DNA from 2 places in the Streptomyces sp. NPDC002676 genome. Region 1 is predicted to be linked to the other one. Evidence: riboswitches for the same ligand, from Rfam matches in the RefSeq annotation. Region 1 holds a riboswitch; the other holds the start of a gene.
What was found. A riboswitch is a leader RNA that binds a small molecule or an ion and turns the genes downstream of it on or off. The one in region 1 is predicted to bind cyclic di-AMP.
Positions count from the first base shown of each region.

Region 2: linked by a shared signal. The riboswitch ahead of ACWD3E_RS19055 (C40 family peptidase) and the one ahead of ACWD3E_RS13705 (transglycosylase family protein) in region 1 are both predicted to bind cyclic di-AMP.

Region 1 covers NZ_JBSFVT010000004.1:88,630-92,896, reverse strand. The annotation lists gene ACWD3E_RS13720 (hypothetical protein) at 1-397, shown strand, start outside; gene ACWD3E_RS13715 (cytochrome P450 family protein) at 394-1,677, shown strand; gene ACWD3E_RS13710 (transglycosylase family protein) at 1,868-3,004, shown strand; cyclic di-AMP (ydaO/yuaA leader) riboswitch at 3,188-3,356, shown strand; gene ACWD3E_RS13705 (transglycosylase family protein) at 3,361-4,029, shown strand.
Region 2 covers NZ_JBSFVT010000006.1:134,335-138,601, forward strand. The annotation lists gene ACWD3E_RS19035 (8-amino-7-oxononanoate synthase) at 1-280, shown strand, start outside; gene ACWD3E_RS19040 (DUF397 domain-containing protein) at 395-619, opposite strand; gene ACWD3E_RS19045 (helix-turn-helix domain-containing protein) at 629-1,495, opposite strand; gene ACWD3E_RS19050 (ATP-binding protein) at 1,709-2,167, shown strand; gene ACWD3E_RS19055 (C40 family peptidase) at 2,190-2,663, opposite strand; cyclic di-AMP (ydaO/yuaA leader) riboswitch at 2,667-2,805, opposite strand; gene ACWD3E_RS19060 (hypothetical protein) at 3,239-3,544, opposite strand; gene ACWD3E_RS19065 (ATP-dependent Clp protease proteolytic subunit) at 3,552-4,187, opposite strand.

The DNA of each region.
Region 1 (4,267 bases):
CGCGGAGATTTGGCTGACACGCGCTGCGGACGCGGGTGACGAGCAGGCGGCCGAGTTGCTTGCCGAGTTGCTTGAGGAGGCCGGCCGCGAGCCGAGGCCCTTGGACGACGACTACTTCGACGGGGACGCGGACCCCCTCTACTACCCGCTGGACCCCACTCATCAGGGCGCCCTTCTGGAGATGCGGGGATATCTCGACGAGGCCCGCGAGAAATACGAGAAGGGCTACACGGTGGGCGACTCCTACGGCGCCTACCGTCTCGCCGCCCTCCTCGACAGGGAAGGCAAACCGGACGAGGCCAGGCAGTGGTACCGCAAAGCCGCCGACATGGGTCACCCCGCTGCCCTGAAGGCCCTCGGCGAGACGTCGGACAAGCCGGATACCGTCAAGGGGTGACCAACCAGTTCAACCCCCAGCCCGCCCCCGGCGCCCCCGCCCCCGACCTCTTCACCTGGGAGTTCGCCGCCGACCCGTACCCGGCCTACGCCTGGCTGCGGGAGCACGCCCCCGTGCACCGGACGCGGTTGCCCAGTGGGGTGGAGGCCTGGCTGGTCACCCGGTACGCCGATGCCAAGCAGGCGCTCGCCGACCAGCGGCTGAGCAAGAACCCGGCGCATCATGACGAGCCCGCGCACGCCAAGGGCAAGACCGGCATCCCCGGTGAGCGCAAGGCCGAGCTGATGACGCACCTGCTGAACATCGACCCGCCGGACCACACCCGGCTGCGCCGGCTGGTCAGCAAGGCGTTCACGCCCCGCCGGGTCGCCGAGTTCGCGCCTCGTGTGCAGGAGCTGACCGACCAGCTCATCGACGGGTTCGCGGCGAAGGGTTCCGCCGACCTCATCCACGAGTTCGCCTTCCCGCTCCCCATCTACGCCATCTGCGACCTGCTCGGCGTCCCGCGCGAGGACCAGGACGACTTCCGGGACTGGGCGGGCATGATGATCCGGCACGGCGGAGGGCCCCGGGGCGGTGTGGCCCGTTCGGTGAAGAAGATGCGGGGCTATCTCGCCGAGCTGATCCACCGCAAGCGGGCGGCGCTGCCCGCCGAGCCCGCGCCCGGCGAGGACCTGATCTCGGGTCTGATCCGCGCCTCCGACCACGGAGAGCACCTCACCGAGAACGAGGCCGCCGCCATGGCCTTCATCCTGCTCTTCGCCGGTTTCGAGACGACGGTCAACCTCATCGGGAACGGCACCTACGCCCTGCTCACCCACCCCGAACAGCGGCAGCGGCTCCAGCGGTCCCTCGCCGCCGGGGAACGGGAGCTGCTGGAGACCGGCGTGGAGGAACTGCTCCGCTACGACGGCCCGGTGGAGCTGGCCACCTGGCGGTTCGCCACCCGGCCGCTCACCATCGGCGGGCAGGACATCGCCGCCGGCGACCCGGTGCTCGTCGTGCTCGCCGCGGCCGACCGGGATCCGGAGCGGTTCACCGACCCGGACCGGCTGGACCTGTCCCGCCGGGACAACCAGCACCTCGGCTACGGCCACGGCATCCACTACTGTCTCGGCGCGCCGCTCGCCCGCCTGGAGGGCCAGTTCGCACTCGCCACCCTCCTCACCCGCCTCCCCGATCTGCGGCTCGCGGCGGATCCGGCCGAGCTGCGCTGGCGCGGCGGACTCATCATGCGCGGCCTGCGCACCCTGCCGGTGGAGTTCACGCCCGTCCAGTAGGAGCCGCTCACCCCTCCCACAAGCGCGGCCCGGCCAGGCGAAGATGAAAGACGTACAACTCCGTGATCTTCACGTGATCTGCGCGGCATTAACTTGTGACAAGTGATCGTATGCCGATACGTTCACTCGTCAGCGTGGCGCCCAGCATCACCCGCCGCGCCGGTCCTGCTGTCGCACGAAAGGCTTCCGTATGCTCACCGGGAACGGTCGTCACCGTCGCCCCCGTCAGGCTCCGGCCCTCCTCGTCGCGGCCGGAGTGACCGGCTCCGCGATCGCCATCCCGCTCCTCGGCGCAGCAAGCGCCAGCGCGGCCGACGGCACCACGTGGGACAAGGTGGCCGAGTGTGAGAGCGGCGGCTCCTGGAGCGCCGACACCGGCAATGGTTACTACGGTGGCCTGCAGATTTCCCAGGACGACTGGGACAAGTACGGCGGCACGAAGTACGCCTCCAGCGCCGACCAGGCCAGCCGTTCGCAGCAGATCGCCGTGGCCGAGCGGATCCTCGCCGACCGGGGCACCACTCCCTGGGCCACCTGCGCCCTGCTCAACGGCCTGACCGCGCACTCCGGCTCCGTGGACGTCGACACGGGCGTCGGAAACCCGGGTTCGGACTCGGCCTCCGGCTCGCACGGCTCCGGTGGCTCCTCCGAGTCCGGGCATTCGCCGGAGGACCAGCAGGACCAGCAGGACCAGCAGGACCAGCAGGACCAGCAGGGTCAGGATTCGTCCGACTCCGCCGACACTTCGGACTCATCCGGTCTGTCGGATTCGTCGCCTTCGTCACCCTCTTCGCCGTCGTCATCCCCGTCGCGGTCGTCCGACTCCTCGGACGCCACCGCCAAGCCGTCCCCGAGTGCGAGCCGTGGCGCGGGCGAGGGCGGCGACTCCGAGGGCTCCGGCAAGGGCGGCGAAACCCCCAAGTCCGACAAATCCACATCATCCGACACTCAAAACGGGCAGGGGGACGGTGGCGCCACCACGGACCCCGCAACGGACGACTCGGACAATTCCTGGCAGAACGGCGGCTCTTGGAGCCTCGTCGACACCGGCTCGCTCAGTAGTGGTGGACGTCACCGTGGCGTCAGTGCGGACGAAAGCGTGACAAACGGTCAGAACGCCACCCGGTCCGGTCGTCATGCGTCCCGCGATGCGAGCACCTACGAGGTCCGTGAGGGCGACACTCTCTGCGCCATCGCCGACTCCCTTGACGTCGACGGCGGATGGCGCGCGCTCTACGGCCACAACAAGAAGGTCATCGGCGCCGACCCGAACCACATCGCCGCCGGTCAGACCCTGGAAATCGGTGCGGAAACGGGCCAGAAGTAGCGGGAGTTGACGCCCCACTAAGCGCCTGAATGTCCGGTTTGGTGAAAGTGTGGGATGAGTCTCAGAAGCCCTGATCGTCTTTGAAATTCCGCGGATCGCGTGGCTACGGTCAAGGCCGCTCGTCACCACGAGCCCCGGCAGTCGCAACGCCGAATCCTGCCAGCGGTTGCCCGGGAACAGTCGTCGCATCATGCGCCGTAGGCAGGAGCGGGGGACCCAAGGTAAGTGCCAAAACCGGCAGTTGACGTCGGTTGCGGCTTGGGGTGAAGCCGTGTCCCGAAAGGGCCGCGGCCGGGCAACTCAACCGGCCCGAACCCGACAGCTCACCTCGCAGGCGTCGGTGAGGGGATCGATCCATGCTGTTCACCGGTAAGGGCAAGCACCGCCGCCCGTTCAAGGCCACCCGCGCCATCGCACTCGCCGGAGTCGCCGGCGCCGCTGTCGCCGCCCCGCTCATGGCGGCCGGCAACGCCTCCGCCGCCACCGCCGCCGAGTGGGACAAGGTCGCCCAGTGCGAGTCCGGCGGCAACTGGTCCATCAACACCGGTAACGGCTTCTACGGCGGCCTGCAGTTCTCCGCCTCCACCTGGGCCGCGTACGGCGGCACCGCCTACGCCCCGCAGGCCAACCAGGCCACCAAGGCGCAGCAGATCACCGTCGCCGAGAAGGTCCTCGCCGCCCAGGGCAAGGGCGCCTGGCCGGTCTGCGGCACGGGCCTGTCGAACACGCCGTACAACGGCACCGCGGCGGCCCCGAAGGCCACCGCCACCCGCTCCACCGGCCAGGCCGCCTCCCGCTCCGCCGAGCGTACGGCCCCGGCCAAGAGCGCGACCGTCACCACCCCGACCGGCAAGAAGGTCAAGAAGGGCGACGGCGAGTACAAGGTCGTCAAGGACGACACCCTCAGCACCATCGCCGAGAAGCACGGCGTCAAGGGCGGCTGGAAGAAGCTGTTCGACCTGAACAAGGACATCGTCCAGGACGCCGACCTGATCTACCCGGGTCAGCAGCTGCACCTGAAGTAAGGCGCGGCCCCCAGTCCCCCCGCCCCGGCGCGTGTTCCCCCGTACGCGCCGGGGCGGGGCTTTTCCGTCCCCGCTGTTCGCCGCTCCCCTCCCCGCTTTCCGCCGCACTTTCCCCACTCTTCACCCGGGGGCTACCCGGGAACCCCTTTGTTCCGGGCGTGAACAATGGGTACCGTTTGCCTGTCCACGGGACGGTCGGTCGATGGCCGACGCCCCATGGACGGTTAGGCTCTAGGCG
Region 2 (4,267 bases), on a different contig from region 1:
ACGGGCCCGTGAGGTGGCCGCGGAACTGCACGCACGCCTGACCGCCGCGGGTCTGGAAGCGGTGCGTCCGGACGCCGCGGTGGTCTCGGTGCGGGCCCCGTCCCCGGAGAGCGCCGTGCGCTGGGCGGCCGACTGCCGTTCGGCCGGTCTTGCCGTGGGCTGCTTCCGTCCTCCTTCCGTGCCCGACGGCATCTCGCGGCTGCGGCTGACCGCCCGCGCGGACCTCTCCGGGTCCGAGATCGAACGCGCTGTACGGGTCATCGACGAGGCGCGACCATGAGTCGGCGTGACACGGCCGGGCTTCGCACGCATCTGATCGGATCTGATCGGTAGCGGTTGGTCGGGGTCAGGGTCAGGGTCGGGGTCGGGGTCGGGGTCGGTCGGGATCCGCGGGTCACCGGAGCGCGGCCACGAACCCCGCCCAGCTCCCGGGGGAGAAGAGCAGCGCGGGTCCGGCCGGGTTCTTGGAGTCGCGCACGGCGAGCAGTCCGGCCCGCGGGCCGGAGCGCGGCCGGGCCGTCTCCACGCAGTTGTTCGCTCCCGTGCTGTAGCTGCTGCGCAGCCATTGCGCATCGTGCAGATCGGTACTGATCGGGACGTGCCGAGGCAGTACTGACATGGTGCCTCCTTACGCGCCGTCACCTATCCCGGCGATGTAATCCAACGATTCCTCGGGTGAAAGGGCGTGGATGCGAAGGGTGTTGAAGGCCTCCGAGTAAGCCACGAGGTCTTCTTTCCGTTCCAGATAGAGGCTACTCGTCAATTGGTCGAGAACAACCACGTCCAGATCAGAAGTGCTCGGAAATGAGAAGATTACGAAAGGTCCCGTGAGGCCGACATGTGCCCCGGCTCCGAACGGAAGTACCTGTAGCCGTACTTGGGGCAGCCGCGCCGCCTGCAGCAACCGCTCCAGCTGCCGGGCCATCACCTCCGGGCCGCCGACCTCGCGCCGGAGCACCGCCTCGTCCAGTACGGCGTCCAGGTGCAGCGGCGGATCCGAGTGGAGCACGTCCTGCCTGGCCAGACGCACTTCCACTAACGCGTCCAGCGCCTCCTCGTCCAGGCTCTTCACGGCCGCCCGGGTCACCGCGCGGGCGTACTCGGGCGTCTGGAGCAGACCCGGGACCACCGTGGTCTCCAGGGTGCGCATGCCACTGGCCTGTGACTCGAGGCTGATGAAATCGCGATAGGTCGGCGGCAATACCCCGCGGTACGCATGCCACCAGCGGTTGCGTGCGCCGACCGCGTTCTCCTCGGCACCGGCCAACAACAGTAGTAACTCACGGAGTTGGGCGTCCCGAACCGCGTACGCGTCCAGGAGTATGCGCACATCGGCCGGTTTCACGCCGCTGGCACCCGTCTCGATACGGCTCACTTTCGACTGGTGCCAGCCCACCAGCCGGGCGGCCTCGCCACTCGTGAGCCCAGCCTCGGCGCGCAGCGTGCGCAGTTCGGCGCCCAGTTTGCGGCGGCGCACCGCGGGACCGTTCTGCATGGGCTCCTCCTTACTCCTTCCGGGCCGCCCAAATACGTGCTCCCGTCGCAGAGTTCACCGCTTTGAGCGACAGATATATGCATATCTTGGTGGATCGCTCCCCTGACCGGCCCGGTAATGGCAGTCTGGCGAAGAAGCACCAGTCCGGGACCGTACTCGAACCATCCGCTCCTTTGTCGGACTCCGGTCCCGTGGGAAAGGGACGACCTCGCCATGGCAGACCATCTGGAAGCATCCGTCACTCTGCCGAGCGATCCGGCCTCGGTCTCCGTCGCCCGCTCCTACGTCGTGGGCACCCTCGCGGAGTGGGGCCTGCCGTCGGACACCGACGTGGCCGACACCGTGCGACTCATCGTCTCCGAACTCGCCACGAACGCCGTACAGCACACCTTCGGCCAGTCACCCACCTTCACGGTCGACATCGCGCTGCACCGTGACGAACACCTGCGCATCGGCGTCACAGACAGTCATCCACGCTTTCCGAAGAGACTGCCCGCCGCGGTCCAGCAGGACAACGGCCGCGGCATGGTCATCATCCGCTGGCTCACCGCCGAGTGCGGCGGCAAACTCCGCGTCCGCCCCACCCGCGAGGGCGGCAAGACGGTCTCCATCGAGCTCCCGTGGACGATCCCGGCCGAACCGGTGCCGGCGGCCGGCCAGCAGGAGCCCTGACCGTCCACGGGGTGAGGAGCCCTCAGCTGACCCGGCCGTACCAGACGCTCCGCGTCCAGATCCTCTCCAGCTTCACCACGTCACCCGTCTTCGGGGCGTGCCAGATCTTCCCGTGTCCGGCGTAGATGCCGACGTGGTAGATGCTCGAACCCGAGTGGAAGAACACCAGGTCGCCCGCCCTGCGGCTGCCGGCCGAGATGTGGTGCGTCTTGTTGTACTGCTGGGCGGCCGTACGCGGCAGGGTCTTGCCCACCTTCTTGTACGAATAGAGCGTCAGCCCCGAGCAGTCGAACCTGCGCGGCCCGCTGGCGCCCCACTGGTACGGGGCGCCCCTCTTGGAGGCCGCGACCTGGAGCGCCTTCGTGGCCGTGGTGGCGGCCGAGGCCTCGGTGGCCAGACCCGGGACCGCGATCGTGCCGCCCACGGCGGCGAGAGTGAGTGCCGAGGCCGTGCCGGCCCGGGCCATCAGTGACGGGACACGATTGAGCGCAGTCATGCGCAACCCTTCGTCAGCCGCCTGTGAAGGATGACCTGTCGGATTCGGGCTGGCGAAGTTGCCCGGCCGCGTTGCCGCGGCTTCACCCCAAGGGCCTGCTCGGAACCTCCGCCCGTCCGCGCTGTGCGGACGAACCTCCGTTCCGGCGACCCGCCTTGCTCGGGTCCTCCACTCCTGCCGATCCACTCCTGTCGACCTGTCGTCCGGGCGGCGGCAGGACTCGGCGTCCGCCCGGACCGCCCCGCCGCGGTGGCGGGGGCTTGTCGTCGGACAGGGATCTTCACCCACAGGTGTCCGAAAATCCCAATGGAATCGGGGATTTGTGGTGTTACTCACCACTCACCCGTTCGGGTGGACATGGGTGCGTTCGAGACACCGTCAGTTCCCTTACAGGGCCCCGGACCTGGGACGGAGCGCGTTCGGGCCCCCTCGGACGAGCGCCGTGCGCAAGCCGAGGGGGCCCGGAAAAGGATCCGTGAATACGCCGGCCGTGGGTCCGCCGTTCGGGCCGTTTCAACTCCCGCCCGGGCGCGGCTTCGACACGCGGTTCCCGGCGTCTCGGATATGTGTCCGGATCAGCCGACACCGTCGGGCGGGAGCGCGACGCGAGCGGTACGGCGCTCACCGTCGAGCACCCGCAAAGCCCGTGCCAGCGTGTCCCCGTGCAGCTCCGTCTCACCCCGACGGTGCATCAGCACCAGCGCGTCGCGCAGCTCGGACGCCTTGTGCACCAGCGCCTGCGCCGCGCGCAGCCCGCGGTAGGTGTCACCGTCGTGCGCCGGGTTGATCCGGCCCAGCAGATCGACGGTCTCCAGGTAACGGTCTATCAACTCGCCCTCGGCCCGTGTCAGCGCGGGCAGCGGAGGCAGGTCCGGCAGCATCGGCGGCTCACCCGGCCTCGGGCGCGCCGGGCACGGTCCTGCGGCTGGGGACGACGCCGTCCACCAGTCCGTACTCCAGCGCTGCCGTGGCGTCCAGGATCAGATCCCGCTCCAGGTCCCGGTCGACCTGCTCCTCCGTACGGCCGGTGTGCCGCGCGAGCATCTCCGCCGTCAGGGTGCGCACCCGCTCCAACTCCTGGGCCTGGATGACGAGGTCGCTGGGCATCCCCCGCACCGGCTCGCCGAGACCGGGCTGTTCGATCACCATCCGCGCTCCCGGCAGCGTGAACCGCCTGCCCGGGGCCCCGGCCGCGAGCAGGACGGCGGCGGTCCCGGCGGCCTGCCCCAGGCAGTAGGTCCCCACCGGGCAACTGACGTACTGCATGGTGTCGTAGATCGCCGCCAGCGCCCCGAAGGAGCCGCCCGGGGAGTTGATGTACAGCGTGATCTCCCGGTCCGGGGCCGCGTGTTCGAGGTACATGAACTGCGCCGTCACGTCGTTGGCCGCCGTGTCGTCGAGCGGTGTCCCCAGGAAGACCACCCGGTCCTCGAAGAGCTTGGCGTAGGGATCGAGCGTGCGGTGGCCCGTCCCGGTGCGCTCGGTGAACTCAGGCAGGACGTGACGGGCTGACGGTCGGGTCATGGGCATACCCCTCCTCGCGGCAGAGCCTTCGCCGGCCGGGCTTCCGGCCTGGCTTCTGTAAAAAATGTACAGGACGTACG